DNA from 3 places in the Photobacterium sp. GB-1 genome. Region 1 is predicted to be linked to each of the others. Evidence: predicted binding sites of a transcription regulator. Region 1 holds the regulator's gene; each other region holds the start of a gene.
What was found. Region 1 encodes CRP, which controls carbon source genes, mostly activating them, when cyclic AMP is high. Its sites were predicted from a motif close to TGTGANNNNNNTCACA; they were not measured.

Region 2: a site for CRP is predicted at 2,890-2,905, ahead of ectA (diaminobutyrate acetyltransferase). Genes of this name have one in related genera too.
Region 3: a site for CRP is predicted at 8,611-8,626, ahead of deoD (purine-nucleoside phosphorylase). Genes of this name have one in related genera too.

Annotation. Positions count from the first base shown of each region.
Region 1 is NZ_PYOB01000007.1:141,340-152,674, reverse strand. It holds gene C9J45_RS10330 (ABC transporter ATP-binding protein) at 1-594, shown strand, start outside; gene C9J45_RS10325 (LysE family translocator) at 673-1,272, opposite strand; gene C9J45_RS10320 (PLP-dependent aminotransferase family protein) at 1,451-2,854, shown strand; gene C9J45_RS10315 (hydrolase) at 2,867-3,838, shown strand; gene C9J45_RS10310 (YheU family protein) at 3,899-4,114, shown strand; gene C9J45_RS10305 (phosphoribulokinase) at 4,296-5,165, shown strand; gene C9J45_RS10300 (OsmC family protein) at 5,235-5,639, opposite strand; gene crp (cAMP-activated global transcriptional regulator CRP) at 6,019-6,651, shown strand; gene C9J45_RS10290 (hypothetical protein) at 6,840-7,022, shown strand; gene C9J45_RS10285 (DUF1338 domain-containing protein) at 7,078-7,866, opposite strand; gene astD (succinylglutamate-semialdehyde dehydrogenase) at 7,911-9,368, opposite strand; gene astA (arginine N-succinyltransferase) at 9,398-10,414, opposite strand; gene C9J45_RS10270 (aspartate aminotransferase family protein) at 10,530-11,335, opposite strand, start outside.
Region 2 is NZ_PYOB01000009.1:97,366-108,700, reverse strand. It holds gene putP (sodium/proline symporter PutP) at 1-461, shown strand, start outside; gene C9J45_RS11530 (ectoine synthase) at 557-943, opposite strand; gene ectB (diaminobutyrate--2-oxoglutarate transaminase) at 958-2,223, opposite strand; gene ectA (diaminobutyrate acetyltransferase) at 2,234-2,791, opposite strand; gene C9J45_RS11515 (STAS/SEC14 domain-containing protein) at 3,342-3,707, shown strand; gene C9J45_RS11510 (beta-ketoacyl-ACP synthase) at 3,802-5,028, opposite strand; gene C9J45_RS11505 (3-ketoacyl-ACP reductase FabG2) at 5,025-5,750, opposite strand; gene C9J45_RS11500 (hotdog family protein) at 5,747-6,223, opposite strand; gene C9J45_RS11495 (beta-ketoacyl-[acyl-carrier-protein] synthase family protein) at 6,216-7,430, opposite strand; gene C9J45_RS11490 (DUF3261 domain-containing protein) at 7,471-8,076, opposite strand; gene C9J45_RS11485 (MMPL family transporter) at 8,092-10,455, opposite strand; gene C9J45_RS11480 (outer membrane lipoprotein carrier protein LolA) at 10,439-11,110, opposite strand; gene C9J45_RS11475 (thioesterase family protein) at 11,094-11,335, opposite strand, start outside.
Region 3 is NZ_PYOB01000010.1:102,928-114,262, forward strand. It holds gene C9J45_RS11980 (LysR family transcriptional regulator) at 1-678, opposite strand, end outside; gene C9J45_RS11985 (multidrug efflux SMR transporter) at 865-1,194, shown strand; gene C9J45_RS11990 (hypothetical protein) at 1,227-1,466, shown strand; partial or broken gene C9J45_RS21750 (IS630 family transposase) at 1,612-1,753, shown strand; gene C9J45_RS12000 (YadA-like family protein) at 1,868-3,331, shown strand; gene C9J45_RS12005 (hypothetical protein) at 3,429-3,776, opposite strand; gene C9J45_RS12010 (phytanoyl-CoA dioxygenase family protein) at 4,188-5,072, opposite strand; gene C9J45_RS12015 (glycosyltransferase) at 5,032-6,297, opposite strand; gene C9J45_RS12020 (acyltransferase) at 6,294-6,989, opposite strand; gene C9J45_RS12025 (glycosyltransferase family 4 protein) at 7,023-8,078, opposite strand; gene C9J45_RS12030 (DUF3283 family protein) at 8,210-8,416, opposite strand; gene deoD (purine-nucleoside phosphorylase) at 8,711-9,421, shown strand; gene C9J45_RS12040 (lactate dehydrogenase) at 9,721-11,211, shown strand; gene C9J45_RS12045 (RidA family protein) at 11,287-11,335, opposite strand, start outside.

The DNA of each region.
Region 1 (11,335 bases):
ATTGTATGGCAACGTCCTAACCTATTACTGCTCGATGAGCCAACCAACCACCTTGATTTAGATATGCGCCAAGCACTAACGTTGGCACTGCAATCTTATGAAGGTGCAATGGTTATTGTCAGTCACGACCGTTACTTATTACGTGCAACAACCGATGACTTATATTTAGTGCATGATCGCCAAGTCGTTCCGTTTGATGGTGATTTAAATGATTATCACAAATGGCTTACCGAGCAACAGCGTAATGAGCGCCGTGATCAACAAGCAACAAAACCTGAAACCAACAAAGATAACAGCGCGGCATCGCGTAAAGAGCAAAAACGTCTAGAGGCAGAGTTCCGTAAACAAACAGCCCCTATTCGTAAAGAAATCACCAAGCTTGAAAAACAGATGGACAAGCTTAATGCCATTATCACCGATGCTGAAACCGCATTAAGTGATAGCAGTATTTATGAGGCTGAGAACAAAGTCCGTATGAATGAGCAATTAAAACTGCAAGGTGATGCAAAATCGGATTTGGAAGATGTAGAAGTTGCTTGGATGGAGTTACAAGAGCAATTAGAAGAGATGGAATCTCAATTTAGTGCCGAATAATATCGCCTAACACCTATAACGCCAACGAGTACTTCGTTGGCGTTGTTATTTTCAGTTATCTAGAACAAAGGGCAACCACTACCAAATCATCATCACGCATGCTGCCGTTAGTGCTCCCATCGTCTGATTAAACCGAATCGTGCGACGTTCTGATGTTAGCCAATGACGTATCACCACTCCAGTTGCAGTCCATAGCGAAACGCAAACAAAACCCACCACGAAAAATACCGATACAATCATTAATATCGATAACCAATAGTGCTCCCCGCTAACGGCGAAGGTGCTTACTGCCGTTGCTGACATCATCCATGCTTTAGGATTAACGTATTGAAACAGAGCAGCAGAGAATACACTCATCGGTTTCGCCTTCACTGTTTGCTCTGTTTTACTCATGCTGCCAGCAGTGGCTATTTTCCATGCTAAATACAATAAGTACGCACACCCAACAACTTTTAATACCTCGTGAACCATAGGATAACGTTCAAAAATAATGCCGAGCCCTGCCGCCAGTAAACTGATCATGCTCGCCATACCCACACTGATCCCCGTAATATGCGGAACACTACGCCAATAACCAAAGTTTGCTCCAGAGGCGGTCACCATCATATTGTTAGGCCCCGGCGTGCCTGTCATTAATATGGCAAATAAAATAACTGAGATGATTGTTGATCCTTCCACACACTTTCCTTAATAAACGATAGAAATAAAACTATCCAGATCATCTCCCACGAAATTGTACCGATACAATTTTAGTTATTTCGCGACAACATAAAAAATCTCTGGCAATACGGTTGTTTTGTGCGCACAATTTAACCTAACAAGGGAAGTTATTAAGATCAAAGGATTTATTGTCACCATGACAATCGAGAAAAAGTTATTAAATATCCAACTTATCGCTAAAACTAAAGAACCACTTTATCGTCAAATTGCAGATGGAATTGCACGAGCTATCGAGCAAGGTGACATCGCAATTGGGGAGAAACTCCCCACACACCGCGCACTTGCCGATCAATTACAGGTTACCGTCGGTACAGTGACACGTGCTTATGCAGAAGCGGAACGACGTCATCTTGTCGAAGCACGTATTGGGGCTGGGACGTATGTCTGTGATAACAATAAAAACCATCACTGGATCTATCAATTAGAAGAGTTACAGACTGAAGAATGTAATTTCGGCTATAACATTCCTCCGCGATTTGATCGCAGTGAGATGATAAGCAAAGCGATGGCAAAAATTAGTGCTAATCCCTCGCAATTAAATGACATGATGTTGTATCAGCCACCACAAGGGATCGATAATCATCGTCATATCGTTTGCCAATGGTTAAATCAAAAAGGCATTAATGTTTCATCAGAGCAGATGTATTTCACCTCAGGCGCACAACATGCTGCGGAATTATTGCTGAGTATTTTCTGTCGTGCTGGTGATACCGTGTTAGTCGAACACTTTTGCTACCCCGGCTTTCTAACCCTTGCTCGTCAACATGGTATTACCCTAAAAAGTGTTGAGATGGATGAAGATGGGGTGATCCCTGCCAGTCTCGCATCGGCCTGTGAACTCTACCAACCACGGCTAATATATTTAACACCAACCCAGCAAAACCCAACTTCGGTAACAATGCCGCTCTCTCGTCGTGAAGAAGTGATTAGCGTGTGTCGTGAGCATAATGTGTTAATTGCGGAAGATGACGTCAACGGATTACTGCCGCCCTCACCGCCACCGCCTTTAATCAACCTAGCACCTGAACATGTAATCCACATCGGAGGGTTATCAAAATGCCTCGCACCAGGACTTCGCTTAGGTTACATCCAAGTGCCGAAACAGTGGCAGCAACATCTAAGTGCAGCACTCTATAACCACAGCTTAATGATCAGCCCACTGCTCTCTGCTATCGCTTGTGAATTAATTGTTCAAGGTGATGCCGATCGGGTATTAACGACCGTTCGTACTGAAATACAACAACGGCAATTATTGGTACAGCAATACCTTGGTGAGTTTGCCATTACAACCCAGACTTATAGTTTTCATGTTTGGCTGCAATTACCAGAAGACTGGCGCTTAAGTGATTTTATGGCGGTAACAACAGCCCGTGGAGTCATAGTTAAATCAGCAGAATTATTTACTCCTAGAGGTAATCATATTCAACCAGCAGTACGGCTCGCCATTAGCTCACCGCTAAACCAACAGCAATTGATCTTTGGCTTAAAAACCATTGCCGAGTTATTACGCCACCCCCCTTTATCCCATTTTTCGCTGTAACAGAGGATATTCATGTCTCAATTTACGCCAGCATCAGGGTTACAAAATCCACACATTCAAACCTTATTACCGCGATTTGTTCGTCGCCAGCCACTATTCACACCTGTGACGCAACGACTGACCACGCCTGATGATGACTTTCTTGATCTCGCTTGGACAGAAGCTCCTACAGACGATAGCAAACCATTAATGATCCTATTCCATGGTTTAGAAGGCAGCTTCCATAGTCCGTATGCCAATGGACTATTATATGCTGCAAAACAACAAGGTTGGCTTGGGGTTATGATGCATTTTAGAGGCTGCAGCGGTGAGCTAAACCGTCAACCTAGAGGTTATCACTCAGGTGAAGTCAGTGATGCACGCTTTTTCATTACATGGTTACGTGAGCAATTCCCCCTACGGCCTTTTATCGCAGTGGGAGTATCCCTTGGCGGTAATATGCTGATTAACTATCTTGCAAAATATGGTGACGACAGTGATCTCGTTGCCGCTCAAGCGGTGTCTCCCCCATTAAATTTAGCCTCATGCTCGGCACGTATTCAACAAGGTTTTTCTAAGATCTATCAGCAATATCTACTCAACTCGATGAAGCGCACAATGGCAAAACGAATAACACTTCATCAAGATAAAATGCCCATCACCCACCAGCAATTAGCTGCGATAAATACGGTATGGCAATTTGATCAGCACATTACCGCTCCTCTCCATGGTTTTATTGATGCTGACGATTATTATCAACGTTGTAGTGGCCTTCAACAGCTCAACTTGATCAGTACACCACTGCGGATTATCCATGCCAAAGACGATCCGTTCATGACCGAATCGGTGATCCCATCACAACCATTGCCGAGTAATATCGACTACAACTTATATGAAAAAGGTGGCCATGTTGGGTTCGTTAGTGGTTCTATTTTTAAACCGACGTTTTGGCTCGAACACAGCGTTCCAACATGGTTTAAAACCAAACTCACCACTCCTCAATAGGGCTAGTGATATTTTTATCATATACTGCGCGTATCAGTAACGCAGTCGACGAGACATAAAATGATCATTCCTTGGCAAGATATCGCCCCAGAAACACTGACTAACCTGATTGAACAATTTGTGCTACGTGAAGGCACTGATTACGGTGAAGTTGAAATGAGCTTAGAAAACAAAGTGAATTACGTGATGCAGCAACTGAAATCCGGTGATGCTGTGATTGTATTTTCTGAATTGCATGAATCTGTCGACATAAAATTACGCAATCAGTTGCAATAAGTTTTATTAATGTGAGTCGTGCCCAGAGAGTTACGACTCAAAACTTGCCTCCGCTAGCAGTTTCACTTTTCAATCCCGACATCCCTGTTAACTTGTAGTAGCATTGTTGCCCGATCAGGTAATTTTATTATTGCCTGCTTTCTCATTTATCTTTCGATAATCAACAACGACAAGGTTAGTCATGTCTGCAAAACATCCTATTATTGCAGTTACTGGTTCATCAGGAGCAGGAACCACGACGACTTCTGAAGCATTCCGAAAGATGTTCAATATGATGAACATTAATGCGGCATGGCTAGAAGGCGATAGCTTCCATCGCTATACCCGCCCTGAAATGGACACTGAGATCCGCAAAGCTAAAGAGCAAGGTCGACATATCAGCTATTTTGGCTCAGAAGCCAATGACTTTGCCCAATTAGAGCAATTTTTCAAACAATATGGTGAAGATGGCACTGGCCGCTTTCGCCGTTATCTACACACATTTGACGAAGCCGTACCCTACAACCAAATGCCCGGAACGTTTACTCCGTGGCAACAGTTAGCAGAAAACACTGATTTACTCTTTTATGAAGGCTTACATGGTGGGGTTGTCGATGGCGAGATCCATGTCGCACAGCATGTTGATCTTCTTATTGGCATGGTACCCATTGTTAACTTGGAGTGGATCCAAAAAATTGTTCGTGACACGAGAGATCGAGGGCACTCTCGCGAAGCGGTGATGGAGTCAATCGTTCGCTCCATGGACGATTACTTAAATTATTTAACTCCGCAATTTTCACGCACACATATCAACTTTCAACGTGTACCAACCGTTGATACCTCAAACCCGGTGAGTGCCAAAGGGATCCCAAGCTTAGATGAAAGCTTTGTTGTGATCCGATTTCGCGGTTTAAATAATGTCGATTTTCCGTATTTACTTTCCATGATCCAAGGCTCATTTATGTCACGTCATAACACGCTTGTCGTCCCTGGTGGAAAAATGAGTTTTGCAATGGAATTGATCATGCGCCCCCTTATCGAGAAACTGATTAATACAGGGAAAATCAGTTAAGTTTGCACAAACGAAAATAAATAGAAAAAAGGTTGGCACAAACACCAACCTTTTTCATCTCAATCATTATTAAGCAGTGATGATTTCATACGAATGAGTCAACTTAACCTTTTCACCAATCATCAAGCATACAGAGCAATATTTCTCTAAAGAATCAGCAATGGTGTTAGCCACTAAGGTTTCATTTAAATCAAAACCTGAAACAATAAAATGCAAATTGGCTGCGGTAAATAAACGTGGCGCTTGCTCTCGACGCTCAGCTGAAATAAGAACCTCACAACCCACAATATTTTGCGCTTGGGATTGTAAACCACTGACAACATCTACTGAGCTACACCCTCCCGCCGCCATTAATACCAATTCCATTGGACTTGGAGCTTTATCCCCTCCATTACCATCCATGACTACACTATGACCGGAGCTAGATTGACCTAAAAAAGTCATATCTTCTACCCATTTTACTCGGGACTGCATCGCTTAATCCTTATTCAAACGCCCAATAATTGTCTCTAGTCTTATTGATTAAATAATGAATGTAAATCCTAATTCTCCGCCTTAATAACAACTTTTTTCCTCTCTAAAAATCGTCGTAATAATCATTACTTATCGCACCACTTAAAATTATCTCGCCGCATTGTGATCCTGTGCACAGTTATCCATATGAAATGAACGAATCTACTAGATCAATATCAAGAAAAAGGCGCAGAAAAAGGATACACTCTAACTTATTCAAGTTAGCTTGCAGCCCAGCGGCTGAATGGATACCCTATCAGTAGGCAGTTTTTTTTCTCGTGATAAAAGTTAGAAAAGAAACCAATGCTGTTGGGCAACAAATGCAGAGGAAGTTAGTAATATGGTTCCAGGTAAACCGCAAACAGATCCAACTTTAGAGTGGTTTCTTTCCCATTGTCATATTCACAAGTACCCATCGAAAAGTACGCTGATCCACGCAGGTGAGAAAGCAGAAACGTTGTACTACATTGTGAAGGGTTCTGTTGCTGTACTAATCAAGGATGAAGAAGGTAAGGAAATGATCCTTTCTTACCTAAACCAAGGTGACTTTATTGGTGAGCTTGGCTTATTCGAAGAAGATCAAGAGCGTACTGCTTGGGTTCGTGCGAAAAGTCCTTGTGAAGTAGCAGAAATTTCATTCAAAAAATTCCGTCAGTTAATTCAGGTTAACCCTGATATTCTGATGCGCTTATCTGCTCAAATGGCAAGTCGCCTACAAGTGACAAGCCAGAAAGTAGGTGATTTGGCATTCTTAGACGTTACAGGTCGTATCACACAGACATTGCTAAATCTTGCAAAACAACCAGATGCAATGACGCACCCTGATGGCATGCAGATTAAGATCACTCGTCAAGAAATCGGTCAAATTGTTGGCTGTTCTCGTGAAACAGTGGGTCGTATTCTGAAAATGCTTGAAGAGCAGAACCTTATCTCTGCTCACGGTAAGACGATTGTTGTTTACGGTACGCGTTAATTTTTAACGTCTTTAACCGTACGAAAAAAGCCGCACACTGTTGCGGCTTTTTTATTTCTTATTGATTAATAATCCCCCCATAAATACCTTTAAAAAGTGTGTCATTAATGCCATTAATTAATTTGTATTGCTCAAATTAAATGCTAAATTCAAGCAATGAATGGACTTCATCTTTTTTTGGTTTTTATATGGATATTGAACGTTTTGCCCCGAATAGCTACACCACTGTACCTGGTGCTATCGCTCCTCAACCTACAACTATTGAGATGACAGGCTTTAGTGACCGTCGTTGTTATTTAGAACAGCAAACAGGTTTACGTCGCTGTCCTGTTGAAGACAGTGGTATTTGGGGATCGCCCCTCGATAATTAACAGATTTAAAAAAAAGCAGCCAATTGGCTGCTTTTTATTGCCTTGTTTACACTGTTCAAGAGTTATAAGTACTTTCAAAGATCTTATCTGCCGAAGCTTCTACAAACCCGGTATAAATCTCACCATCTGGCTGTAAATAACGTTTAGCAAACTCATAAAATCCGCCAGAGACCAACATCTCACCATCAGAAAACGTGACCATGACTTTATCAGCCATGGTTGCTGATTGCTCTAACATCACAGTAGGATCGCCTTTTACCGCACCTCCCGCCTGATTAATGTCAAAACCACTTGATTCGAGAAAATGGTTCACTTCAGAAATTTCATTAAATTGCTCAAGCTGATTAATATCAACAGTAAAATGATTAGCACCAAAACCATGCGCTGCCACCCACCCTGCATATTCACTTTCTGCATTTAAAAACTGATAACTATCACGGCTTAACTGCCATGGTTTACCTTGAGAAAGAAAAGCAGGATCAGCAAAATAAGCATCATCAACTTGATCGACAAGCTGACGTACTTCTGTTTGTAACTCTGTTGAACATAACCCTAATTGCAGTTCACTAATAAATACTTTAGGCGCAGAAGGATCGGGATGTTCAAAGTGCTCTGCATATAACTTTTTCGCTTTGAAATGATATCGACCTTTGGGTTTATAACCTACCGCAATAAATGGAGCCGCTAATCTTGCTAAACCACATTTAGGTAGTGCAAAGGTACGCAACGCAATATGATCATTTCTAAGTGACGCATCTTCGGTAAGTAATTGCCGAATATTCAGCGCTGAAGGGCATAATCGCTGAGTATAATCTTGCCATAACGCGGTAAATAATTGTTCCATGCTGCACAATCCTTACTGTAAGTAATACAGTGAACCTATTAGTCTCAGAGTGAAATACCCGGAGATAACTGCTCAGGTAAGCATGTTGCCTCACCTTCCATTGATGCCATTGGGTAAGCACAATAATCAGCAGCGTAGTAAGCACTTGGGCGTAAATTACCAGATGCTCCTGGGCCACCAAACGGTGCATCTCCACTCGCTCCCGTTAACTGGCGATTACGATTTACAACCCCCGCGCGAATATGATCAATAAAATATTGCCATTCACTATCATCGGTTGATACAAGCCCGGCTGATAAGCCATAACGGGTGTCGTTCGCAAGACACACGGCTTGAGCAAGATCTTGATAACGCACTACCTGCAATAATGGGCCAAAGTATTCTTCATCGGGTAAATTTTCGATATTCGTAACATCAACGATCCCAGGTGTAACCACCGCTCCCTGTCCGCGCTTTGCCTCTACCAATACTTCGCCACCAAGCGATACTAATTGTCGTTGAGTTTGCACAATATTGTCTGCGGCTTGGCGGGAGATTTGAGGCCCCATAAACGGTGCAGGCTCGGCAAATGGTCCATCGACCACAATCGCTTTGGTTGCTTCCACTAAAGCTGCCAACAACGCATCCCCTTCGCTACCCAAGGGTAAGTATAGTCGGCGAGCACAAGTACACCGTTGTCCTGCGCTGATAAAAGCAGATTGTAAAATGGTATAAACGGTAGCATTGAGATCACCATAAGCATTGGAGATCACCATCGGGTTATTCCCCCCCATTTCTAATGCCAGCATCTTGCCCGGTTGACCTGCAAATTGGCGATGCAGAATATGCCCAGTATTGGCACTGCCCGTAAATAATAAACCATCAATATCTTTTGAAGCCGCAAGTGCCTCTCCAGTTGGGCGAGCTCCCTGCACAAGATTAATAACCCCATCAGGTAATCCGGCTTGTTGCCAGAGTTTCATTACAACTTCAGCCGTTTTAGGCGTTAATTCAGAAGGTTTGAATACCACCGTATTACCTGCAAGCAATGCAGGTACGATGTGGCCATTGGGTAAATGACCGGGGAAATTATAAGGCCCAAATACAGCCATCACCCCTAATGGTCGATGACGTACAACTGCTGTGGTACCTGCGATATCTTTCTCGCGTTGGCCTGTCCGTTCATGATAAGCACGTAAAGAAATCGCCACTTTCCCCACCATTGCTCCTGCTTCTGTTCGCGTCTCCCATAACGGTTTACCCGTTTCTTCTGCTATCGTAATGGCAATATTTTCACTATTGGCTTTCACCAGCTCAGCAAATTTTTCCACGATGGTTTGGCGCTCAACAAGGGAAGTATGACGCCATTGAAGTAATGCTTCACGCGCGGCATTCACCGCTTGCGAGACTTGCTCACTTGTCGCGGCTCGGCCTTGCCAAATCACTTCATCAGTAAAGGGGTTGAGCGATGCCATCTCATCACCTAAACCATCAACCCATTGACCCGCAATCCATTGACTCATACTTTTCTCCCCTCTTTATATTCGTAGTTTTACAGCTCAATAAAGCGCACAGGCTCACCGGTATTAACCATGAGAGTATCAGCGACCTCTTGCGTCATAACCACGGTTTGCGCTTTATCATTGATTTCCAGTGGGCTCGCAACCGCACGAAAATCAGTAAATGATGTATTCGCCACTAGGCACTGCTGTTCACTTTGATGATCGTTAATTTCAACGATATAACGCTTTGAGTGGCGAACCGTTTCAACATTACGTACATCACATTCAACCGTCGGGCCTGCATCAAAAATATCGACATAACCACGGCATGAAAATCCTTCATTTTCTAGCAAGCGTAATGCAGGACGCGTGTTGTCATGAACTTGACCTATAACCGCTTGGGCTTCTTTGCTCAATAAATTGACGTATATCGGAAGTTTAGGCATTAAGTCCGCAATAAAGCCTTTTGCTCCGATCCCCGTTAGATAGTCAGCATGAATAAAATCAATCGAGAAAAAGTTATCTTTTAGCCATTGCCAAAAAGGTGAGTTCCCTTCTGCATCGGAAACACCGCGCATTTCAGCAAATACCACATCGGCGAAACGATGACGATGCTCTGCCATCATTAAAAAGCGCGCTTTAGACAATAGACGACCATTTAAACCTTCACGCCATGGTGTACGTAAAAATAACGTGCAAAGCTCGGTATCTCCGGTGTAGTGATTACCTAATGTCAGTAACTGTACGGTATTGTGGACCCCTAATCGGCGCGAGGCATGAACCACAGTACTTAGATGATAGTTATAAAAAGGGGCTTCTAAGCCAATCGCCGCTTCAATGGCAGTAGTACCTGCTATCTCGCCGGTATCTGTATCTTCAGCGACCATCAGGTAGCCTTCATCCTCAGGGCGAACGACATGTTTGGCAAAGCTGCGCTCTGAATGAGCAATGCGGTTACGAAGCATTTCTTCGTTAACAGGTAATGAAGTAAAACCATGACCTGATTCTTCAGCGCACTGCATGAGTGCAGAATAATCATCAGCGATGATAGGACGAATAACCAGCATCGACTTCCCTCCTGATGCAGGTAGTGACTATTGTCACTAACTAGATGGATAACAATAAGTCTTATAAGATAACTGGCAGTCGTTCCTCAACTGCCAGCAGCAATGCAAAGTAGAATTACTCGGCGTTATAGAGTGTTGCGATAGCGCGTTCTAGACGAGCCATACCTTCATCCACATCGGCTTTTTCAATCACTAGCGATGGCGTAAAGCGCACAACACTCGTACCAGCAACTAGCATCATTAAGCCTTCTTTGCCAGCTTGAACAAGAATGTCACGTGCACGACCTTGCCACTCTTCTGTGAGAGACGCTCCCAGCAGTAAACCTTTACCGCGGATCTCAGCAAAAATTGGGTATTTAGCATTAATCGCTGTCAGCCCTTCACGGAACCACTGTTCACGCTCTTTCACGCCAGCTAGAACATCGGGTTTACTCACTTCATTAATTACCGCTTCTGCGACAGCGCATGCTAACGGATTACCGCCATACGTTGAACCATGAGTACCGACTTTTAAATGTTCTGCTAATGCTGTTGTGGTAAGCATTGCGCCAATTGGGAAACCACCACCCAGTGACTTAGCCGTCGTTAAAATATCAGGTGTTACACCTAAGCCTTGATAGGCAAAAAAATCACCGGTACGACCATTGCCAGTTTGGACTTCATCAAATATCAATAGGGCTTGGTGCTTATCACATAACTCACGCACGCCCTGAACAAACTCAACGCTCGGGCTAACCAAACCACCTTCACCTTGCAATGGCTCCATCATCACCGCACAAGTTCGCTCAGACATAATCTCAGCTAAAGCTGATAAGTCATTATAAGGAATATGCGTTACCGCTTGAGGTTTAGGGCCAAAACCATCTGAGTAAGCTTCTTGCCCACCAACAGTAACGGTGAAAAAAGTACGACCGTGAAAAC
Region 2 (11,335 bases), on a different contig from region 1:
AGTTGTTAGTCTCTTCATCGGCATTGGCTGAAGATTTCTATAAACAAGTATTTCGTCCACAAGCGTCAAGCAACGAAATTGTTATGGTTGGGCGTATTGCGGTTATTGCATTATCAATTGTTGCCTTCGTTTTAGCATTAAACCCTGATAGCTCCGTTTTAGGTCTTGTGTCTTATGCTTGGGCGGGGTTTGGTGCGGCATTTGGCCCTGTATTGCTATTAAGTTTGTACTGGAGTGGGATGAACCGTTATGGTGCGATTGCAGGTATCGTGACAGGTGCGGTCACCGTTGTGGTATGGAAGCAACTAACAGGTGGAATGTTTGACTTATATGAGATCATTCCTGGCTTTATTTTTGCCACTGTTGCGGTTGTGGTGGTAAGTAAAGCAACGGGTCGTCCGTCAGAAGCGGTACAACAGCAACATCAGCAATATCAAAAAAATCTGGTTGAATTCGATTAATATTATCTAATATTACGCAAGAAAAATCCCTGTATCAGCTTTGCTATACAGGGATTTTTTTTCGCTGAAAGTGCACTGGCTATACACGTAATGTTTTAGTCAACGAGTGGATAAACACCGTTTTCATCATGTGTTTCTTTGCCTGTGATTGGCGGATTAAATACACAAGCCATCACCATTTCTTTGTCTTTATAAGCACGTAAATAATGCTCATCGTGTTTATCAAGAATATATAGTGTACCTGGTTTAATTGGGTAAGTTTCGCCCCCAACAACTTCAATTTCACCTTCACCACTCATGCAGTAAACAGACTCTAAGTGATTTTGATAATGAATATGGGTTTCAGTGTTCTCAAAGATTGTCGTGATGTGAAAAGAAAACCCCATCTTGTCATCTTTAAGCAGCATACGAACACTTTCCCAAGTTTCAGAAGCTACACGGCGTTCACTGTCTCGACATTCATCTAATGTTCTAACAATCATTTTTCGTCCTTAAATTACGATGCTTTTCTAAAGTTTTTAGCAACAACGTGCTCAACCGCATTTTCAAAAATTGCTAAGCCTTGCTCAAGCTCTGCCGTTGTAATGGTGAGTGGACTAAAGAACTTCACGACTTCATCATTAGGACCCGCGGTTTCAATCACTAATCCATTTTCAAAACAGGCTTTGGTGATTTGGCTAGACAGATCGCCATTATTACACTCAATACCAATCATCATGCCTCGACCCTTTCTTTGCACAAACATATCAGGATGGTCGTGTAGGCATTTATCAATGACGTTAGCAATAATGTTTGAGCATGTTGCAACGTGCTTTTCTAGTTGGTCATCAGCCCAATAGGTTTCGAGTGCTTTCGTTGCTGTAATGAATGCGTGATTGTTGCCACGGAATGTGCCGTTATGCTCACCTGGGTTCCAAATATCGAGCTCTGGTTTGAATAGCACGATTGCCATTGGTAAGCCGTAACCACCAATTGATTTAGATAGGGTAACCATATCTGGTTTAATACCTGACGGCTCAAAGCTAAAGAAGGTACCAGTACGGCCACAGCCTGCTTGAATATCATCAACAATCAATAAAATATCATTTTGTTTACAGACTTTTTCTAATCGTTGTAACCACTGGTTAGACGCAACGTTTAAGCCGCCTTCGCCCTGTACTGTTTCAATCAAGACAGCGGCTGGCTTGTCCATACCTGCTGAATTATCCGCTAGCATAGTTTCAAACAATTTAAGGCCATCAATGTCCGCATAACCTTCAAATGGAATACGAGTAACATTGTTTAAACTTGTCCCTGCACCTTGACGGTGATGTTGATTGCCTGTTGCAGCTAGCGCTCCAGCTGTACAACCATGAAAACCATTGGTGAAAGCCACAATAGAGCTACGTTTTTTCACTTTACGCGCAAGTTTTAGTGCCGCTTCTACAGCGTTAGTACCCGTTGGGCCGGTAAATTGAGTAACGTAATTCAGTTGGCGAGGAGCTAAAATATTGCGTTCTAATGCTTCAAGGAAATTAGCCTTTGCTGTCGAGTGCATATCTAAACCATGAGTGATCCCATCTTGTTCGATATAGTCGAGCAAAGCCTGTTTTAAAGTAGGGTTATTATGGCCGTAGTTCAGTGATCCAGCACCGGCTAGAAAATCTAAGTAACGATCTCCTTGTTCGGTTTCAAGCCAACTCCCTTTTGCTTTAGTAAAAACGACGGGAAAACTGTTTGAGTAAGAACGAACTTTAGATTCCTGCTTCTTAAAAATATCCATGATATGGCCGTTATAATCCTTTCTGTTTAATTTGAATTAAAGGGATGCGATACAACAATTCCGTATCGTGCTTGCCTTTAAAATGTATATTCTTGTCTAAAAATGTACTGACTTCGCCATTGTTACCATTACGTGCATCAAGTTTATTAAATAACGCCCACGAAGCATTATTCTCTTCCGTAATGGTTGTTTCTATAGCGGTAATATTATTTAGAGAGTCTCGACTTAACAGGTTATCTAACATGGTAAAGGCGAGCCCTTTTCCTCGAAATTGAGGAGCAACGGCAACTTGCCATATAAATAAAGTATTTGGCTGATTAGGTTTTGGGTAACCAGAGATAAAACCTGCTATTTCACCACCATCATCTTTTGCTATAACACACGTATTACTAAAGTGAGTTGTTTGAAGAAAATTACAATAAGATGAATTGGTATCGAGAGGGGGACTGTTTGCGATCAACGTAAAAACGTCATCGCCATCATGAGCTGTTGGTGTTGAAAAAGTCCACTTTTGTATCTGGTCTTCACCTGTATCGGAAGTCATTACCGAAGGTGTTGATATGTCCATATTAAGAGTCTATTCCTTTGAGCTCTAAATAATTTGGTGGGTATTATTACCTATCAGGATGATAATTATCTGAATAAAAGTTGAATAATCGTAATTTATTTGAGCAAGATCTCGTTTTCTGATGTACATAAATGAAAGTTAAGTGGTTAGAGCTCTAAATTGTTTTGGTTGTTAAAGTATTCACGAAGAACCTTTTTAAAGACTTAAAAGCAATATTATGCATCTTGTTTTCTATTATTCTGCTGTAACTAAGCTCGGCATGGTGTGACAGTTTGTGTCGTTATTTACTGATGGGGATATAAATAATAAATAGTGATTATACTTATGATGTTGATATTTATATGTCGCTGTGAGTGTATTTATATATTGATATATATACCTTCAGGTATTTATTGAGTATTTACTATTCTATTTAACGTTTATCGTTCTCTTGAATATACGATCTTTCTGAAATGTCATTTCCCTTAATTATGCTCTTTAATTACTGTCGTTTTCATTTAAAAAGCGCATAGTATTTTCATCATTTCTTGATGGATTAAGGAAACTTATAATGTTAACTATGATTAACTTAGATATTGATAATGCCGTGGCTTTTTCAATTGATGGCAAAGTGACTGAAGATGATATGAAACGTATTTTGTTTGATGCTCAGGCGAAGACAGAATTACACGGTAAAGTTGTTATCTTTGAGCAGATTGACAATTTTGATGGGATTGAATTTTCAGCATTGCTAGAAGAAGTGCGCTATTTGTTTCATGCGGGAATATCACATGTAGCAAAAGTGGCTGTTGTTGCAGAGAAAAAATGGATAGAAAAAATCGTAAAAGTGGAAGATAAGCTGTTTCGTAAAATAGACATTAAATTCTTCCTGCCAGAAGAAAAAGATCAGGCAATTACGTTTTTAAAACAGCAATAATACGATTGAAATTAACCATGCTTGAGAAGTGATAAAATGTTCAAGCATGGTTATTTATAATGGTATAGATACGGTATCGTTAGAGTATCTTAAGTTACATTCGCTTAAAGATAATGGAAGTGTTAATCCCGCCAAACGCAAAGTTGTTGCTCATAATATATTGGCAATCAAGGTTGCGACCTTCGCCACGAATGTAGTCTAAATCACCACATTCAGGATCAACGTTCTCAAGGTTAAGCGTTGGGCTGAACCAGCCGCCATGCATCATTTCTAAACTTAGCCACGCTTCAATCGCACCACAGGCCCCAAGGGTATGGCCTAAATAGCTTTTCAGAGAGCTAATTGGAGTGTTGTTGCCAAAGATACTCGCTGTGGCTTGGCTTTCTGCAATATCACCTTTTTCGGTTGCAGTACCATGTGCTGAAATGTAACTAATTTCACTTGGCGATAAATTTGCCTGTTGCAGTGCCATCTCCATACAAAGCTGCATGGTTTCTTTTTGTGGCTGTGTTACATGGGCGGCATCACAGTTACTCGCAAATCCTACCACTTCGGCATAGATCTTAGCGCCACGTGCAACGGCATGCTCGTATTCTTCTAACACTAATGTGCCAGCACCTTCACCAATTACCAAGCCATCACGATCCGTATCATAAGGTCGTGGTGTTGATTTTGGTTCATCGTTTTTAAGGCTCGTTGCAAACAGGGTATCAAATACCGCCGATTCTGTTGGGCAAAGCTCTTCTGCGCCACCTGCAACCATCACGGTTTGATAACCGTGTTTAATCGCTTCATAGGCGTAACCAATCGCTTGGCTTCCTGAAGTACATGCACTACTTGTGGGAATAACACGGCCACGTAATTCAAAAAATAAGCCGACATTGACAGCTGTTGTATGTGGCATCATTTGAACATAAGTTGTCGCGGTGATAGCACGGGTACTTTTCTCATTTAGCATTACACCAAATGCACTGATTGCAGGCGTACTACCGGTTGATGAGCCATAGGCAATACCCGTTTGACCGTTTGTCAGTACCTCATTGTTCAGTAACCCAGCTTGAGTCAGTGCATTTTCTGTCGCCAGTGTTGATAGTTTAGAAACACGCCCCATTGAACGGATTTTTTTACGGGTGTAATGCTTCGGTAATGTAAAATTTTCAATAGGAGCTGCAAGTTTGGTATTTAAGCCGTCATAAAGCTCATAATCTTGCATATAAATAGTGGCGTTTTCACAAGCACGAAGTTTAGGTTCGATATGTTCCCAATCGTTACCAAAGGCTGTTACACCCGACATACCAGTGACAACAACGCGACGACTCATACTAAACCTCCGTTTACCGAAATCACTTGGCGAGTCACATAGCCTGCAATATCAGACATTAAGTAACTCACCAGTCCTGCTACTTCTTCAGGCTCTCCCATACGACGAAGAGGCACTTGTGGGAGTGCGTGTTCTTTTACGTGCTCATCGACCATACCGGTATCAATCAGGCCGGGCGCGACACAGTTAACTGTAATTTTACGCTTAGCAAGCTCTAGCGCTAATGACTTAGTTGCGCCAATCACCCCCGCTTTTGCGGCACTGTAATTGGTTTGCCCTCGGTTACCGGTGATCCCTGAAACCGATGCTAAGGTCACAATGCGGCCGCCTTTACGCTTTTGCACCATAGGCATTACACAAGGGTGTAACACGTTGTAGAAGCTATCAAGGTTCGTGTGGATCACGCCATCCCATTCTTGTTCTGTCATCGCAGGGAAGGCGGTATCTCGGGTGATCCCTGCGTTACTGACGACACCGTAATAAGCACCATGTTCGGCGATATCGGCTTCAAGCTGCTCGCGGCATTGCTGACGATCACTGATATCAAATTGAATAAGGCGACCATGGCCGCCAGCGTCAGTAATCGAGGCTAATGTTGCTTCAGCGCCTGGTTTATCACTCATGTAGTGAACGGCGATAGTGAAACCATCTTTAGCGAGCTGTATAGCAATTGCGCGACCGATCCCCTTACTGGCACCTGTTACGAGTACGTGTTGAGTCATGCGTTTTTCCTATTATTGTTATCTAGTTGCATTTGTTCTAATTGTGATTTTGAGGGAACAAAGGCATTGAGTTGACTGCTTGCGACGATTTGCTGATGACAAATGATTTTGCAGTCAAAAACAGCCATACCGTTATTTTCCATAATTTGTTCGGCATGAATGTCTAAAATTTCGTGTTCTTGAAATGCACTACATTCACTGTGGTAGCGACGGCAACCTAGCAGAAAACCAATGGGGGCATCTTCACCTTTTTTCCATGCGTGGAAACCAGACCAACCTGCGACGGTTTGCGCCATAAATTCGATCCCAACATAAGCGGGGATCGACTGTGTTTCTGAATCAAAGTAGAGGCAATGGCGACTGATCGCGACACGACAATGAATATGTTTTTCGCCCACATCAATCAGATCATCAACAAGGATCATCGGTGCTTCATGGGGTAAAAGTTGATGTAATGGAGGGCAATTAGTCATCGGTACGTCCAATAATAAGGCTGATGTTGTTACCACCAAATGCAAATGAGTTACTTAACATGACAGGTTTGGTGAATGCCGTATTTACAGGTGCTAATTGGATTGGCAGATCGTCTGCGACAGCACCATCATTAATTTGTGTTGGTAGCGGTAAGTCGTAACGCAGTAAATGCCAGCAAATGGCCGCTTCAACTGCGCTAGCGGCACCTAGCGTGTGTCCTGTTAATGGTTTGGTTGAACTTACAGGGACTTGATTGCCAAAAACGCGTGCAATCGCTTTTGCTTCCATTGCATCATTTAACGGGGTTGCTGTTCCATGGGCGTTGATATAACCAATATCTTCAGGGGTAAGTTTGGCATCTTTAAGGGCTTTTCGCATTGCCATTTCTGCACCAGTACCTTCTGGGTGTGGTGCTGAAATATGGTGAGCATCAGAGCTATCACCGATACCGAGTAACGCAATATGAGGAGCGGGTTGGCGTTCATCAGGCGTGCGAGCTAGCAACATAAAAGCGGCACCTTCACCAATATTTATGCCGTTACGGTTATCACTAAAGGGGTTACATAAGGTGCTAGAGAGTGAATCTAAACCATGAAAACCGTTAAGCGTTAAACGACAGAGAGTATCTGCGCCACCGACAATAACAGCATCCACTACCCCAGCTTTTAACATACGCTTGGCAGATAAAAATACCCGCCCACTAGACGAGCAAGCGGTTGATAAGGTGTAACAAGGACCGGTTAACTGATAATAGTCAGCGATAAATTGCCCTGTATTAGAAGGCTCTTGCTGGTGGTAGTGATAGTCGGTTGGAAAATTTTGGGTGTTTTTTTGGCTGGTTAACGCTTGTTCACCATCGCTGATCCCTGAGGTGGTTGTTCCAACAATGACGGCAATACGATCATGACCATACTGGGTAATTGCGCCATGAATATCAGCTTCAATTTGCTGTAAGGCCGATAAAACTAAACGATTATTTTCCGTATTCTGATGCGGAAAAACGTTGTCATCAATGGTAGGTAATGGTGATGATACTTTACCTATGACAGTATCAGAGCCGTCATTTAACCAGCCCTGAACTGGTTGCATATCAGGGCTCATTCCCTGACGTAAGCGTTGGTGGATAATGTCGTTACTACAGCCTAACGCTGAGTTAAACCCACACCCTCGAATATAGATTGGCTGTTTGTCGGCTATCTTTTGCATAGTGCTCGTATTCGGTTATTCAATGATGGCTGAGAGTTCGTTATTTTTGCGTCGATTGTAGTGTTTTAATGTCAATCGTATAGTGCTGTTGATGATGGGTGAAGATAATCTCACCTTTTAAAGGATTGGCATTTTTATAATCAATGTCCGCGATTATATCACCTTTACTATCAATTAGTTGTCGATGGTTTGGTGTTTGTTTTAATTGCCAACCTACTTGCTCTAATGGGGCTTGCCAAGCATTGATTGGCCACAGCGTGATCATGATATTAAATAATACTTGTTTGGGATCGGGTAATGTTGCTCCTAGCCCTGGCATCACGTACGTCTCAACTTTCTGATCTTGGTAATCTAAACTTAAAATACGTGTTCCCCACGAGGAAAAACCAGCTAAAGCGACACGTTTAGGATCAACTTGTAATTGGACGGGCAGTTGATGGCTTTTTTTATTCCATGTCGCAGTGATTAATTGGCTCGCCGTTAATGAGTAACCCAGTTGAGCAGGCGTCGGTAAGGTCACAAGCGTATTAGGTGCAATCTCAACTTGGTTTTGTTGCACCATTGGTTTAGTCGCACATCCCACTAACATCAGGCTAGCTATTAATAAAGTAAGCATACTGGTTGTACGTTTTCTTCTGTTTTTCATCGCTCGTTGCCTTACTTATTTGGGTGTTTGTGGTGTTCTTACTCGAGTCATTGCCAGTGGCGCGAGTAGCCAAGCGATAATGATACCTGTTAACACCGTGATACCAAAGCTGTGGATGGCTTGGGTTTCACTCAGTGCTAATAAGCCAAACGATAAGACCGTTGTTAATGCTGACAAGGTGATCGCGAGCAATGTCGTGATCCCTTGTTGGTGTCCTGTGTTAGGTTTTAGTTCAGCAAAAAAGAGGCTGTAATCAATACCGATACCCAAAATTAATATCAAGGCTAATAGGTTGAACAAGTTAAGTGGGGTGCCTGTTAAGCTAGTGATCGCAATGCCTGCTATCCCTGCAATTAATGATGGCGCGATCATTTTTACCCCTTGCTTTATGCCATAACGCCATGCAAGTAACAGATAAATGGCAAAGCTTGCCGCAATCAGTAGCCATGTGACATGTTCTCTATATTGACCAAAGAGCGATGAAATTTCATCGGCTTTATTGAGATATGTTAACCCATTATCGTGTTGTGCTAATTCTGCTATGGTGTGCTGTTGCTTGATGTCGTGCAGTAAAATGACAGCGCTATATTTACTTACACCGTGCTGATCTTTGAGTGAACCTAACCACATAAAGCGAAGAGGGGCAGAAACAGATGAGGCGAGGAAGTGCGTCATCGTTAACGGTTCAAAGGTTGCTGAAAACGTAACAGGTTTCGCAAGGTTTAAGCGTTGACTTAGTATTGCACCTTGTTCCTGATAAAGCTGTTTGACTAGTGCGAAATTGGCTTTTTGTTGGTCAAGTGTGGGGATATATTGGCCAAGGCTTTGGTAGCTTTTTAATGCTCCTTGTTGAATTAATCCATCCAAGGTGTGATCGGTTGAGGCAATTTTATTAAGCAGCGCTTGTTCACTATCCGCTTTCACTAACAGCATTTGTTGACTACTACTTACTCCCGTAATCGCTTTAATGGTGGCTTCTTGTTGTTGTAATGAAGCTGGAAGCGCTTGTAGCTGGCGAATGTCATCGTTGTAGCTCGCTTTAGTTAAACCATAGAGGGCTAACAGTGCTAATAGGATCGGTGTTACCCAGCGAACACTCGGCTGTTGCCAAATATGTAGCCAGCGACCTAATACGCTAGCAAAGGGAATCGACCGAGGTGGGCTAGGTTTAGCGGCAAGGGTTGGATACCAACACACCACAGTGGCGTAGGCGGCAGTTAAACCAATGGCTGAGAATAAAGAGAGTTGCTGCAACCCTGGGAAAGGGGCGACCAACATACCCAAATAACCAATTAGGCTCGTAATTAAACCGAGCGTTATCGCGCTAAAGATATGTTTTAAGCCTTGCTGTGAATTCCAGTGCTTACCTGCGGCTAATCTGTCGGTGAGGTAATGAAAAGCATAATCAATCGATACCCCAATTAAACTTGCGCCAAACACCAAACTAAACAGATGCACTTTGCCAAAAATAGCCACGGTTGTGACAAAGGCGGCAACTAAACCACAGGTGATAGATAACAGGGCAAGGGCTAAAGGCAAGGTGCTGCGATATACCGCGATCAATAACACGATAATGCCCAGTAGTGAGCCTAATCCAATCGTACTGATTTCATCTTCAGCACTTTTTGTCCCGTGGGCGGCATAGAAAATCACGCCAGTTTGCTGAATATCTAATGCGGAACCTGCAAGTGAATACTTACTTTCTATTTGTTTTTCTAAAGCGTGTAAAGCGGGAAGTTTATCTTGTAATTCAATGTTATAGGCTGAGCCAGCGAGATTAGCGGTAATTAACGCGTAATGCTTACCTTGATACTCCGTGGTGAGAAAACCTTGTTTGAGACTGAATTTTCCCGCTTTGGCAGTGAGCTCGGTAAGGTATTCACGAAATAATAAGAATGGGTCGTTAGTAAGCTCTGTGCCTGTAATGCCAGAAAACGGGTTATACATGGCATTTAATACGTTTTGTGTTTGTTGCTCGGGATGTTCTCGCAGTCGCGTTTGTTGCTCTGGCGTGAGCAATTGAAAGCGTTTGGGGTAATACAGTTTGGCCCATGCTTGTTGCTGATCTTGACTGACTTTGGCATCAATATGGCTAAAGAGTTTTAGCGAAGGTAGTGCTTGGCTAAAATCGTTGGCAGCTTTAATCATGGTATCGCTGTTTTTACTGCCGACAACAAAGACGACTTTGTCGCTCATGCTGGTGGCGATATGATCAAACGCTTGTTGAGCAATAGGATCTTGGCGATTTTCAGGGAGCAGTGCCAAGATGTTCGTTTCGATAGGGAGCTGTTTACGCGCGGTGAGTTGGTAGCCAAGTGCGGCTACCAAAATCAACATAATCGCGAGCCATAAGCTGGCTAACTTAGAATTGGAAAACACGTTTTTCTTCTGATGTCAGAGTCGTTGGGGTGGTGGTTTGTTGGCTAAAGGTGATGAGGGTTTTATCTCCTCGAATTTCGTCTAGCTCTAGCTTATTAATAAACTGACCACCTTCAATTGAAATTTGACTAAAGACTTTATTTAACGGGGCTGCTTTAGGCGTAAGCACTAACTGCCATTGTTCATGGGTTTTACTGTCTTTTAAGGTTTTCAGTGATAAATCAAACTGCTCTTTAAGCTGTGAAGTATCGCCTTTAAACAGTGATAAGAATACGTGGCTAAAGTAAAATACCATTGGATTTTTACTGGCAGCCAGCACTTGTGCAGGTTGATTATCAAATTGTTGGCTGAGTTTATCTTGTGTTAGCACTAAAGAAACAGGCATAGGGGCTGTTTGATGCCACCATAATCCCTTTTTGGCTGATAAGAGAAACTGACCGCTAGAGATGAGTGGTTGATCAAACATGGCCATTTCACGTTGTTGGCTAAAATCACCGCGCACTAAAGGCTCTGAAGATAACTTTGTTTGTAATTGTTCTAGCGTTATTGCATGAGCTGAAATACTGGTAAGTGCTAACATACACATAGTAAAGGATGCTTTTACCACGCGTTTTAAATGGGCACTAAAGCGAGAATGACTACACATTGTTGGCATGATATGCCTCCACTTTGTCGGTAAATATTTTAGGCGAAACAAAACACATTTCACGTTTGTCTATACTAACAGCCACTTGCATGGTGTATCCCTTCGTCATACGTGCGCCAGTTTCACCATCATAAATGACGTAATCAACCCGCAGACGATTTTCCCATTCAGTTAATGTTGCCGTCACTCGAATGGGGTGATCATAGGGAATCGCTTTTACGTATTTAACTCGGG
Region 3 (11,335 bases), on a different contig from region 1:
CGCTAAATCAACCCGATAATTTCCTGATACTGTGACACATAAGCCTTCTTGATCGCGTAAAAATGACCAGGTGCCGTGATTTATTTGTCTATTTTGATAAACCAGACAGTTGTGACCCTGCAAATCACTAGGATGATTAGGTGCTGGGTGATGAATAAGATATTCAGGAGATGCCGCAACAATAAAACGGGTATCCGCTAATCGTTGCGCTACGTAACCTTCAGGAATATTTTCGATATTGGTGATCCATAAATCCAGCCCTTCATCGACCATATTTGCACGATGATCAAATAAGCTGACTTCAACATGAAGATCAGGAAATTGTCGGCGAAGATGCTCAATTGCAGGGATAATATGCATTGTGCCAAAAGATTGAGATAAGCCTAAGCGTAAAGTACCTGATACCTCATCACGAATATTTGCCATCATCGCATCAGCATCTAACACCGCTGAGACTAACTGCTCACAATATTTCGCGTATTCAATACCTTCATCGGTCAAAGTAAAGCTACGTGTTGTTCGCTGCACTAATTTCACCTGCAGCTCTGCTTCTAATAAACCCAGCTGTTTACTTACATGCGATGTTGATACCCCGAGTTTTTGCGCAGCAATAGTGAAATTGCCACTTTTTACAAGAGTATGAAATATTGTCATTTGTCCGGCGCGATCTTGAAGCACTACAATTACCTATCTGTTTTAAGTCCTTAATAGTTTACTGCAGAACCTAGCTATACCGTCAGCATTCCTGTTTGGAATAACAATTATTACCCACTGGTAAAAGTAATTTTCATTACTGTGCAATTATCATTATTTCAGAAACAATTATAATACAGCCTCATTTACGAATTAGATTGGAGTGTGGTTGTGAGTTGGTTATTTCTTCTATTAGGTGTTTTGGCTGAGGCTACATCACATGTCGCATTAAAAGCGACAGACAGTTTTACCAATCCACTACCAAGTGCCGTTGTTATTCTCGGCCATATCACTGCCTTTCTCTTTCTAGCTCAAGCAATGAAAAATATTCCAGTAGGTGTTGTCCATGCTTCGTGGACAGGTCTTGCTATTGCACTTGTTACAGTAATTTCAAGTGTTATTTATAAACAACACATCGATATTAAAGTATGGATTGGGATGGCAATTATTGCAGTAGGTGTTGCTGTAATTAATTTAGCAGGTGTTTCGCACCACCACTAAATATCCTTATGTAGCCATTATGAGAGGTTATAATGAACCAACAACGTGCTGAAAACTTATACTACTACTTACGTAATCAAAATAGTTCTCAAAAAGAGATCAATGTTGTTATTAAACAATTAAATCAAAACTATGGTATTAATTTATCAGAGCTTGATCGCCGTTATCGTTCGCGTATTGGTTACTCACCAAATCGATACGACATTAATACCTATGGTACCGCAGGTTCTCGTACAATGAATCAAACTCGTGGTATGCAAAAAACACATTAATCCTTACTTTCCTCAAATCGTCACTAATAACAATATTAGTGACGATGTACTCATAGCGACTTTATATACCCATGATCATTGAAGGTGTTGTTTTCGTTAAGATAGGGAACATGCTCAGCAGCCATGACAATCACACTAACTCTTCAACAGAAACGATGCTTATTTCAAAACTAAACGAGACTTCAAAGCAGTAATAGAGCTGTTTTACTGTGACTCTTCTAGAGATCACAGGCTCATTGGCAGCTCGAATAAATGATAACTTTCAGCTTCTAAAACAAACACTTTGAAGCCTTTTAAGTATATACCACTATTAATGATTTCTATTTTTGCATCGCGAAATGTTTACCTGGCATTTTATTGACTATACTGTTCAGTAAATGATCACTAATAGGTTAAAAATAATGAATAGTCAAATGAAACAGCTACTCTACTCGATACCGCTATTTGTAGCGTATAATGTACATGCAGTAACTACGGAGAATAACTCTTTAGCTCAACCACAGTCTGTCTCGCAACCTAGTGTACAAGAGGATGCTACAAGTACATCAGGTAGTAATGTTATTATAAATAAGACAGAATCACAGCTACCAAATGATCAATATAATAATACTGTTGTTGGCTCATCCCCTGTTATTACAGGTTCACATAACGTTGGACTTGGCACTAATGTCAACGTTGGTAATTATTCTCTTGCTGTTGGCGATTACAGTCACGCTAAAGATAATTCAGAGTCTATTGGTACTAGCACGAACTCACTTAATAATGGCGTTGCTATTGGTACTCAGGCTTATGCTAATGATGGGCTTGCTATCGGTACTAAGGCGTATGCGACAAATAACAGTATTGCTATTGGTAATAACAGCAAAGCAGAAGAAAAGAATACGGTGAGCTTTGGTGGTGAAGTCGTCAACCGAAAAATCGTTAACGGGAAAATACAAGTAACAAATACAGATCTAACGCGTCGTCTTACTAATGTTAGCGCAGGTATTAATGCTACTGACGCAGTCAATGTTAGCCAATTAACTAAGGCAAAGGATGCCTTACAAGGTGAAATAAGCCACAATAGTGAAAATATTAGCAATAACACTAATAACATTAAAAACAATACCAGTGATATAAAAAACAATGCTGGTGATATAAAAAACAATACGGCTAATATCCACCAAAACACACAAGCTATTGATGTTAATAAAAATTCAATTGCCAATAATGAGACGAATATTCGTTCAAATACGCAATCAATTACAAATAACAAAACGAGCATTAGTAATAATGCCAATAATATCACTAACAATAGCCAAGCCATTACGACCAATAAAACGGAAATAGCAGATAACAGCAGTGGCATAAAACAAAATACTGTCGGTGTTAACAACAACAAAATAGCTATAGGTAACAATAGCCAAACCATTACAACAAACAGTACAGAAATTCATACAAATGCAAATAATATTAGTCAGTTACATCAAGAGTCTGTGAACTACACCAACAGCCATGTGCTCGAATATTACAACCGTTCGAAACAGTATACGGATGAAAAGTCGCAGCAAACATTGCAGAGTGCTAATAACTATACAGATCAACGTATAAATCAACTCTCAAATACTTTTAATGAGAAATTAGAAGGTTTACAACATAGAGAAGATGCGGGAGTTGCATCTGCTATGGCAATGGCAGCTATCACAGTTAAACCAAACCGCAAATATAATATTGGTATGGGACTTGGTTACTATGGCGATCAAGATGCTATTGCATTAGCCGCTAAAATTAATACCTCGCCTGATACTATTATGACGTTAGATACATCATATAACTCTAATCATAATGTGGGCGTTGCTGCTGGTATGACATTTGGTTTTAACTAATTGAAGAAATTACCTTATCACAAACTTAGTTAATCAAATGCTACAGATAAAAAAAAACCGACATTCGTGTCGGTTTTTTTATAAATTTTCTAAAAAATCACTTCAGACGTTCAATAACCCATGGCATTAATTGGTCATAGGCATACCAGCAACCCGCCGCAATAATTGCAGTCCAAATCAATCGCGATACCCATTTAGAGCGTTGCATATGACGAGAAGGATCAGGCTCACCACAGTGAGGACAAAAATGTGCACGACGAGACACAATACCTTCACAAGCAGGACAATCCGTTAAACGTTTAGATCTCGTTGCTACCCCTGCTTGACTCGATGATTTTGCAGTTAACGACGACTTTTTTGTAGATTGAGATCGCTGCTCTGCACGCATTGAAAGCATAACATCACCGTTATCATCATCTACTGCCGAAAAATCTGTTGTTTTCACGTTGTTCACCATTAAATCAATTACTACGATAATGATACTAAATAACTATCCAATAAGCATTCTTACTCGATAGATAATGTTCTAAGTTTCATTTTATCGTCATATATAATGTTTTTTTGTAATTAATGTGTTGTTTAATATCGATTAATTGTGATATTTGTATAACTGAATTCATTACTATTCGACAATATCCATACATACTTGCAATACTGTAACCACACCTTTACTACCCTATAACCAAGAAGAATAGGTAAATACAGCAACTACTCGTTTCATTGATTACTGATCGTATTTTCATCAATATAATGGACTATAATATGAAAAAATCGCTTATCAAAACAACGTTATTTGTTATTTAAGCATTATTTAATAACAAAAATAATCGAAAGAGATGACTCACCACCATTAACTCTATCTACCAAAGAATCTCGCTTTGATTTTCTCGAACAAAAAGTGCGCCTCGTTCAAAGAACGCACTGCTATATTCAACGGCTTAGTTAAGCTCAAAAAATGCTGTATATCCGGAATATCATTGCAAGGTTGCCGAGAACAGCCAAGGAAAGCCAATTGCTGATGATTTAGTCCCGATAAAAAGCTTGATTCTATCAACAAACGTTGAAAGCGCCCCCACTGCGTGAAATTATTTGACAACACCACAGAAGGAGAAAAAAAGTGATAAAACAGCGCATTTCTTGCTGTCAAATTTGGATAACTTTGTTGATGTAAACACTCTGGATCAAACAAAAAGAGCGTTCCAGCCTTACCAATTACTCTTGTTAATTCATAATCTTCAGTTTTTTGATGGTGCAACTCCCCTACTTGCCCCTGATACTGATGCCGATGAGAACCAGCAACAAACGCAAATGCTCCTGACTCTACATCATCAAGATAACAAGCTAATTTTAATGATCTTGGAATAGACTTAGATTGATAATATTCAGTGCAATACCATTCATCACGATGTAGTGGATGAAAATTGTCTTTAAACGGAAGACTTTGCCAGCCTTTCGCTTCTTGCAAACAAACATCTTTCCCTAGATATTCAACAATAAGACTATTAATTAATGGCATTAAGGGCAGTTGGCAAAAATGAGGATCTAATGTTAATAGTTGTTCGACCATTAATCGTTTTCTATCCGTTTGCGCATACCCTGTCCATGAGTTAAAAGCAGGGCGCTCCAATTGAGATTGAAAGATCCTTTGCATTTTAACTAATTCATCTTTTGTAATACATTCCGGTAGTACAACAGCACCGTTATGTTTTAACTCGCTCAGTAAAGCTAGAAGTTGTGACATCTGTTAATACCTGAATAAAGTCAGACGCTAATTTTTCACAACCATACTGGTAGTAAAAATCAGAAGACGGTTTTTTTACGCTTAATTTATTACGCTCAAACAATTGATATAAATGTCTTAGTTGATCTAAATAGATCGCTGGCTCTTCTATTGACACTTCATAAAGTTGTGTGGCGTGTCGTCTTAAAAAATCTGATGTTTCACCATCGGGTAATTCAGCTAAAATCGGCTTGCCACTTGCCACATAATCTATCGCTTTAGTCGCTAAATGCGTATCCGCTTTACCTTTATCTGGTTTACCTTTTTGAATAAATAACACATCACATTGCGATAAAATATCGTGTAACTTTTCTTTTGGTTGAGCACCTATCATTACAACCTTATCGGTTAATTTATACTCGCGTATCAACTGCATCATTTCATCTTGAACATCACCTACATTGATAAGGCGAATAGGAAAATCACACTGCGCTAATTGCTTAAATAGGCCTTTTGCGCTGCGCCTAAAACCATCCCATGTCCCGCTATAACCAAGGGTCAACACCTTATGATTATCGGAAACATGATCAAGGATTTGATCATAACTATTAGGGATATAACGAACACTATGTTGGGGGTATAAAGATTGATAAGTGTGATAATCAGCCATCGACGTCACTATTAAAGCACTCGCTTGCTGCATTATTTTTTGTTCAGATTTAACGTCATTTTCATCGGAAAAATAACTCGCTTGCGACCACGCATCACGAAAATCTAACACCAAAGGAACATTGAGCCATTTTGAGAGCAGCCTACCAATTAAAGCGCTACTAAAAGGAGGGCAAGAAACAACAATCACATCCGGTTTAATCGATTTACTTTTTTGCCATGCTTTATAAAGAGCAGGGAATATCCAGCCCCAATGCATATCAATCAACCAATACTTTTTAGCAATATCACCATCTCTTTCTGGTGAGCGCCAATGTCTTAAACGATAACATTGTTTGTGAATAATTGTTGGCCATTTCCAACACCAATCAATATTCCATGAAGATACAGGAACGATATCTGCGAGAAGTTCTATCTTATTTTTATTATCAACATTAGCAAACCGATGATCTCGGGCTTCACGAAAGACCACCACTCGATGTCCTAAACGCGTTAAAGACTCACTAAATCGTCGACTTCTGTTTGCACCAACATTTAATAACGGTGGGGAAAAGTAACTAAAATAAAATATATTCATTCATTCCCCCTTAACATCCTAATGACTTTGCCAGGATTACCTGCAAACAATACATTTGGCGGCACATCTTTAGTGACGACACATCCAGAAGCAACAACTGAGCCACGTCCAATAGTGACAGGCTTTACAATATTGACACCAGTACAGATCCATACATCGTCTTCAATCACTAAATCAGCCATTACTGGCGGTTCATACCTGTCTAAACCCGGGCTATGACCGCTATGAGCATTAATGCTCGTTCTTCCTGCAATCATAACGTTATCGCCGATAAGTACTTTCCTTCCAACTGAAATTCCGGTTTGCCAACCAATATAGCAATTTTCACCTATTCTTATTTCGCAACAACCACTATCAGGATGGCCGTGAATACTCAGGGCTCCGTTTAGACAAGTATTATTACCAATATAAATTTTTATCGGCCCTTGAATTAAAGGGAAGCCATTTTCTAAACTCAACCCAGGGCTGTAATGTTCTAACCGTGCCTGTAACATAGGAAGATATAGAAAAATGTTCAATAAGCGTTGGAAAGTGAAACTCGCTAATCGATAAAGAACATAAATAGGCCGATATATCCATGCTAAATCAGGCAGTTGACCATAAACGAACCATTTTGAAACTCGGTATAACAATCGGCTTAATGGCGTGTTTTGTTGTTTGATATAAGCACGAATTCGATGCGTTATTAACATTAATCACCACCTTTACGACTTATTTAAAGCACTTTATTGTCCAATCAAAGATGAATACAATGCGTGAGTTTGGGCGATTTGTATTGCGATATCATATTTTTGTTCTACCTTTCTTCTCGCAGCTAAACCAACACATTCAAGCAATTTATTTTGGCTATAAAGAAACTGAAGCAATTTTTGTACCTGATCTCTTTGTTCAAAACACACATACCAACCCTGCTGTTTATCGGTAAAAATCTCGGCAAGCCCACCGATAGGTTCAGCGATAACTGGTCGCCCTACTGCCATTGCTTCAACGGCGACATATCCGAAAGCTTCCTGCCAACAAGATGGCATTAATACAATATGTGCGTGTTGTAAATCCTGCTCAATTTTTGCTGAACGCCCATGGTAATAAATCGAATTTTCTCGATAGGCTGTGAGCTTCACCTGCTCAGACAGTTCTCCATCTCCATAAATATCTAATTGTGCAATCGTTGCTAATTCTGGTTGAGAAAAGAGATCTAATAAGTAGTGGATTCCTTTTTCTGCACTCAAACTTCCGATATAAAAACAACGTAATTTATTCGTAATTGGCGGTAATTTTTTATAGTTAAATCGCGATAAATTTATACCATTATTAATCAGCACTATTTTTTCAGAGGGCATAAACGCTTCTAACCATCGCTGAATAAAAGGTGAAATCGCACAAAGACGAGTAATTGGCATACCAAGAACCCATTGCTTCCATCGACGCCATCCTGTTATCTCAACGTGTTTTGGTGGTGAATTATGCATGGTAAGCACAATTTTCGAACAAAAAATGCGGGCAATAAATGTATAAAGGTGACCAATACCATAAAAATGGAAATGGATAAGATGAGGACGATAACGTAGTAGTAAAGCAAATAATTGGGCGGAATTTGCAAAAGCGGAATAGGTATAGTTTTTTGATTTTAAGACAGAATAAGCGTCATCTGAAATAGATCGTGCGAATAAAATGAAGTGTTTGTTTGAATCCGGTAGCTGAATTAAAAAATCCAAAAAACTACTACCTTTTTTTACATCAATATCACAAATTAAGACTATGTTTTTCATCTTTTGTCTCACGATAAAAAGGTAGTCTTTAAAGCATATCTGAGAATATATTATTCTTTTCTTAAAAAGGAGAATTTTCGCGAAAGGTAAACAAACGGCTACCATTGCAGTAGCCAAATTCCGATAAAAGTAATGCTGAACCGTTAATTAACACCCATTTGATGTTTATATTTGGTCACTGATTTCTCACAGAAATCTCGCTCATCATCATCGTCAATATTGTTAATAAGTTCAGCAAATGCCTCATAGCCAACCTTACCGTTTTTTACTTTCCATACGGTATAAGCTGCCTGCTTATCTAATTCAATACGTGTTCTTTCACCATCAGACAGTAACGTAAGGTTATACATCAATTATGCTCGCTTTAATTATATTGATTCATTTTACCTAAAAACAAAAGTGATCAAAATAGCCATGCATCATAATCATTTGGGTTTTCTTACGGCAAAATTTGCGTAATCAACTATCAAAAAAGAAGTCCACCCTCTCTTTTTCAACAGAATTAGTAAACAACTTACTATTTTATCTAAAACAGCCTAAATTATGTGATATTGATCGCGAGAATAATCATCCTGCTCTCATAAACTGCTTCCATTGAAACGCAACAATAACCTTTGTTAATTATTAAAATCTAGGAGCAATATATGGCTACCCCACATATTAACGCAGAGCTTGGCGATTTTGCAGAAACAGTACTAATGCCTGGTGATCCTCTACGTGCTCAGTATATTGCTGAAACTTACCTAGATGATGTTAAGCGTGTTTGTGATGTACGTAGTATGTATGGCTACACTGGTACCTATAAAGGTCAACGTATTTCAGTTATGGGGCATGGTATGGGTATCCCTTCATGCTCTATTTATGTCCACGAATTAATTAAAGACTTTGGTGTTAAAAATATTATCCGTATTGGTAGCTGTGGCGCTGTCCATGATGATGTAAAACTGATGGATGTGATCATCGGTATGGGCGCCTCAACAGATTCGAAAGTTAACCGTATTCGCTTCTCAGATCATGACTTTGCAGCAATTGCGGATTATCACTTATTAGAAACTGCTGTCAATCAAGCACGAGCACAGAAAGTACCTGTTCGTGTCGGTAATGTTTTCTCTGCTGATTTATTCTACAGTCCAGAAAGCGATCTTTTCGATAAAATGGAAAAGCTCGGTATCCTTGGCGTAGATATGGAGGCCGCTGGTATTTACGGCGTTGCTGCAGAGTTAGGTGCAAAAGCACTGACTATTTTAACGGTTTCTGATCATATCAAACGTGGTGAAAAGCTCAGTGCAGAAGATCGTCAAACGTCATTTAATGAAATGATGAATATCGCACTAGAAACAGCAATTTCGTTATAAATACTCCATAAGCGGGAGGCATTCTTCCCCGATATGTTGACCGCTTATTTCTATACAAAGATAAAAACTAAAGGGATGTTAGTTTAATCAATACCTTCAATTAATAGAAACCAGCTCGATAATGTAAAATGTGGCGTCTTACACAATCATAGGTAACATATTATTGAAACGTATTGTTCTCTGACAGTGCTGAGTACTATTTACTCAGCCCCTTCTCACAAATCCCACGCCTGCTTAGTAACAACCTTGATAATATATTTATACTCATTGTTAAGACCCCTCAAAAATAAGGTTTGATTATGTCGACATCTCTTACAACAGCAAACCCCATTGAGCAGTTACCTTTGGCTTTTAATGGCCATCAGTTTAATCACTGTAAGACATTGAGTTGTAAGAACTTTGGTTCACATAATCCAAATGACTATGTGCTACAACAGGCAAACAAAAATCGTCCGATATTGGTATGCCGTGAATGTGGTGCTTTTCCTCCTTTATTGAATAACCAAGATATTGTAGAAGAAGCGCTACGTTACCAAACCCAACAAAGCGGCGATCTTCCTAAATGCACAAATAACGCCTGTGAAAATAACGTGTTTTCAGCATTAACACATAGACATTTATATCACGCATTTGGCTTTAGTGGTGACAGGCAACGTTATCGTTGTAAAGCATGCGACCAAACATTTGTTGATCGTTGGTCTGGTAGTAATAATAAACATCTTATACAACAAAAACTCTTAGGGTTATTATTTACTGGTTATCCCGTGCGAGATATTTGTCGTCGCTTAGAGATAAATCCAAAAACATTTTATGATCAATTAAACCACATCGCAGCAAGGTGTCGCCGCCAACTTGCTCTATTTGATGAACGCTTGTTTAAGCACCAACATAAAGTACAACTGGCTTCCAATATAAAAGCGTTGCAAGAGAAAAGTATGAACGGTGTACTATGGGTTGCCAGTGCAGAAGCGCAGTCAGGGTATGTTGTTGCTCAGCATATTAATTATCAACAAGAAACCGTGGAATCAACACAAGAGCACCATGATGCTTATCAAGATAACGCTCGCTATATGGCGCTCTCTACACCACATCAAACGCTGACAGAAACATTTATCCCACAAGGAATATTAGCGCGAGTAGATACAACCTATAGGAAAATTTTTAGTCGCTCCAATATGGAAAATCCATTGACTGATGGCAGGCTCATTAATTACCCAACAAAAGGAACATTGATCCACCCTCAATACACCGTATATAGCCACTACCTTTATTTAAAGCAAATGTTCCAACATAGCGACTATCTTGCGGTTTTTATGCCTCAAGAAACACTACTTCGCTCTGCCTGTATTTCAGTTTTTATTGAGCATATTAAAAAGAAACGAATTGATCCTGTTTATGTTCTTGAAGATGAACAATGGCTACACGGCGATAAGCCAGACAATGTCGATATTGTTCTACTAGGTTGGTGGCAAGATAGGTGGGCTTTTACTCATTTAGAGAACGCAAGTAAAGGGATCTGCCATCTTGGTGGAGAAACCTCGAAAGATAAACAATGGCTAGAACACGCAACATACCGTGCTATTTCATCTTATCAAAACCGTTTTCAAGACCAATTTAGCCAACTGATCAACGAGCCAAGACGTAAACTTCGCCCTGCAGGATTATTGCCCTTGCTTGATATTTATCGCGCTTGGCATAACCTTTGTCGCCAAGATAAATACAGATTAACTCCTGCGCAACGATTAGGGCTTGCCTCTTCACCCATAACATTAGAACAGTTACTGAGCTAGCAGCAGACATAAAAAAGGCTCAATATTGCCATCACTGATGCCATTTTATTGAGCCTAATTAGGATGTTTATAATCTTATTTTTCAGCTGCAACTACTGATATTTCAACCAATAAAGCATCACGT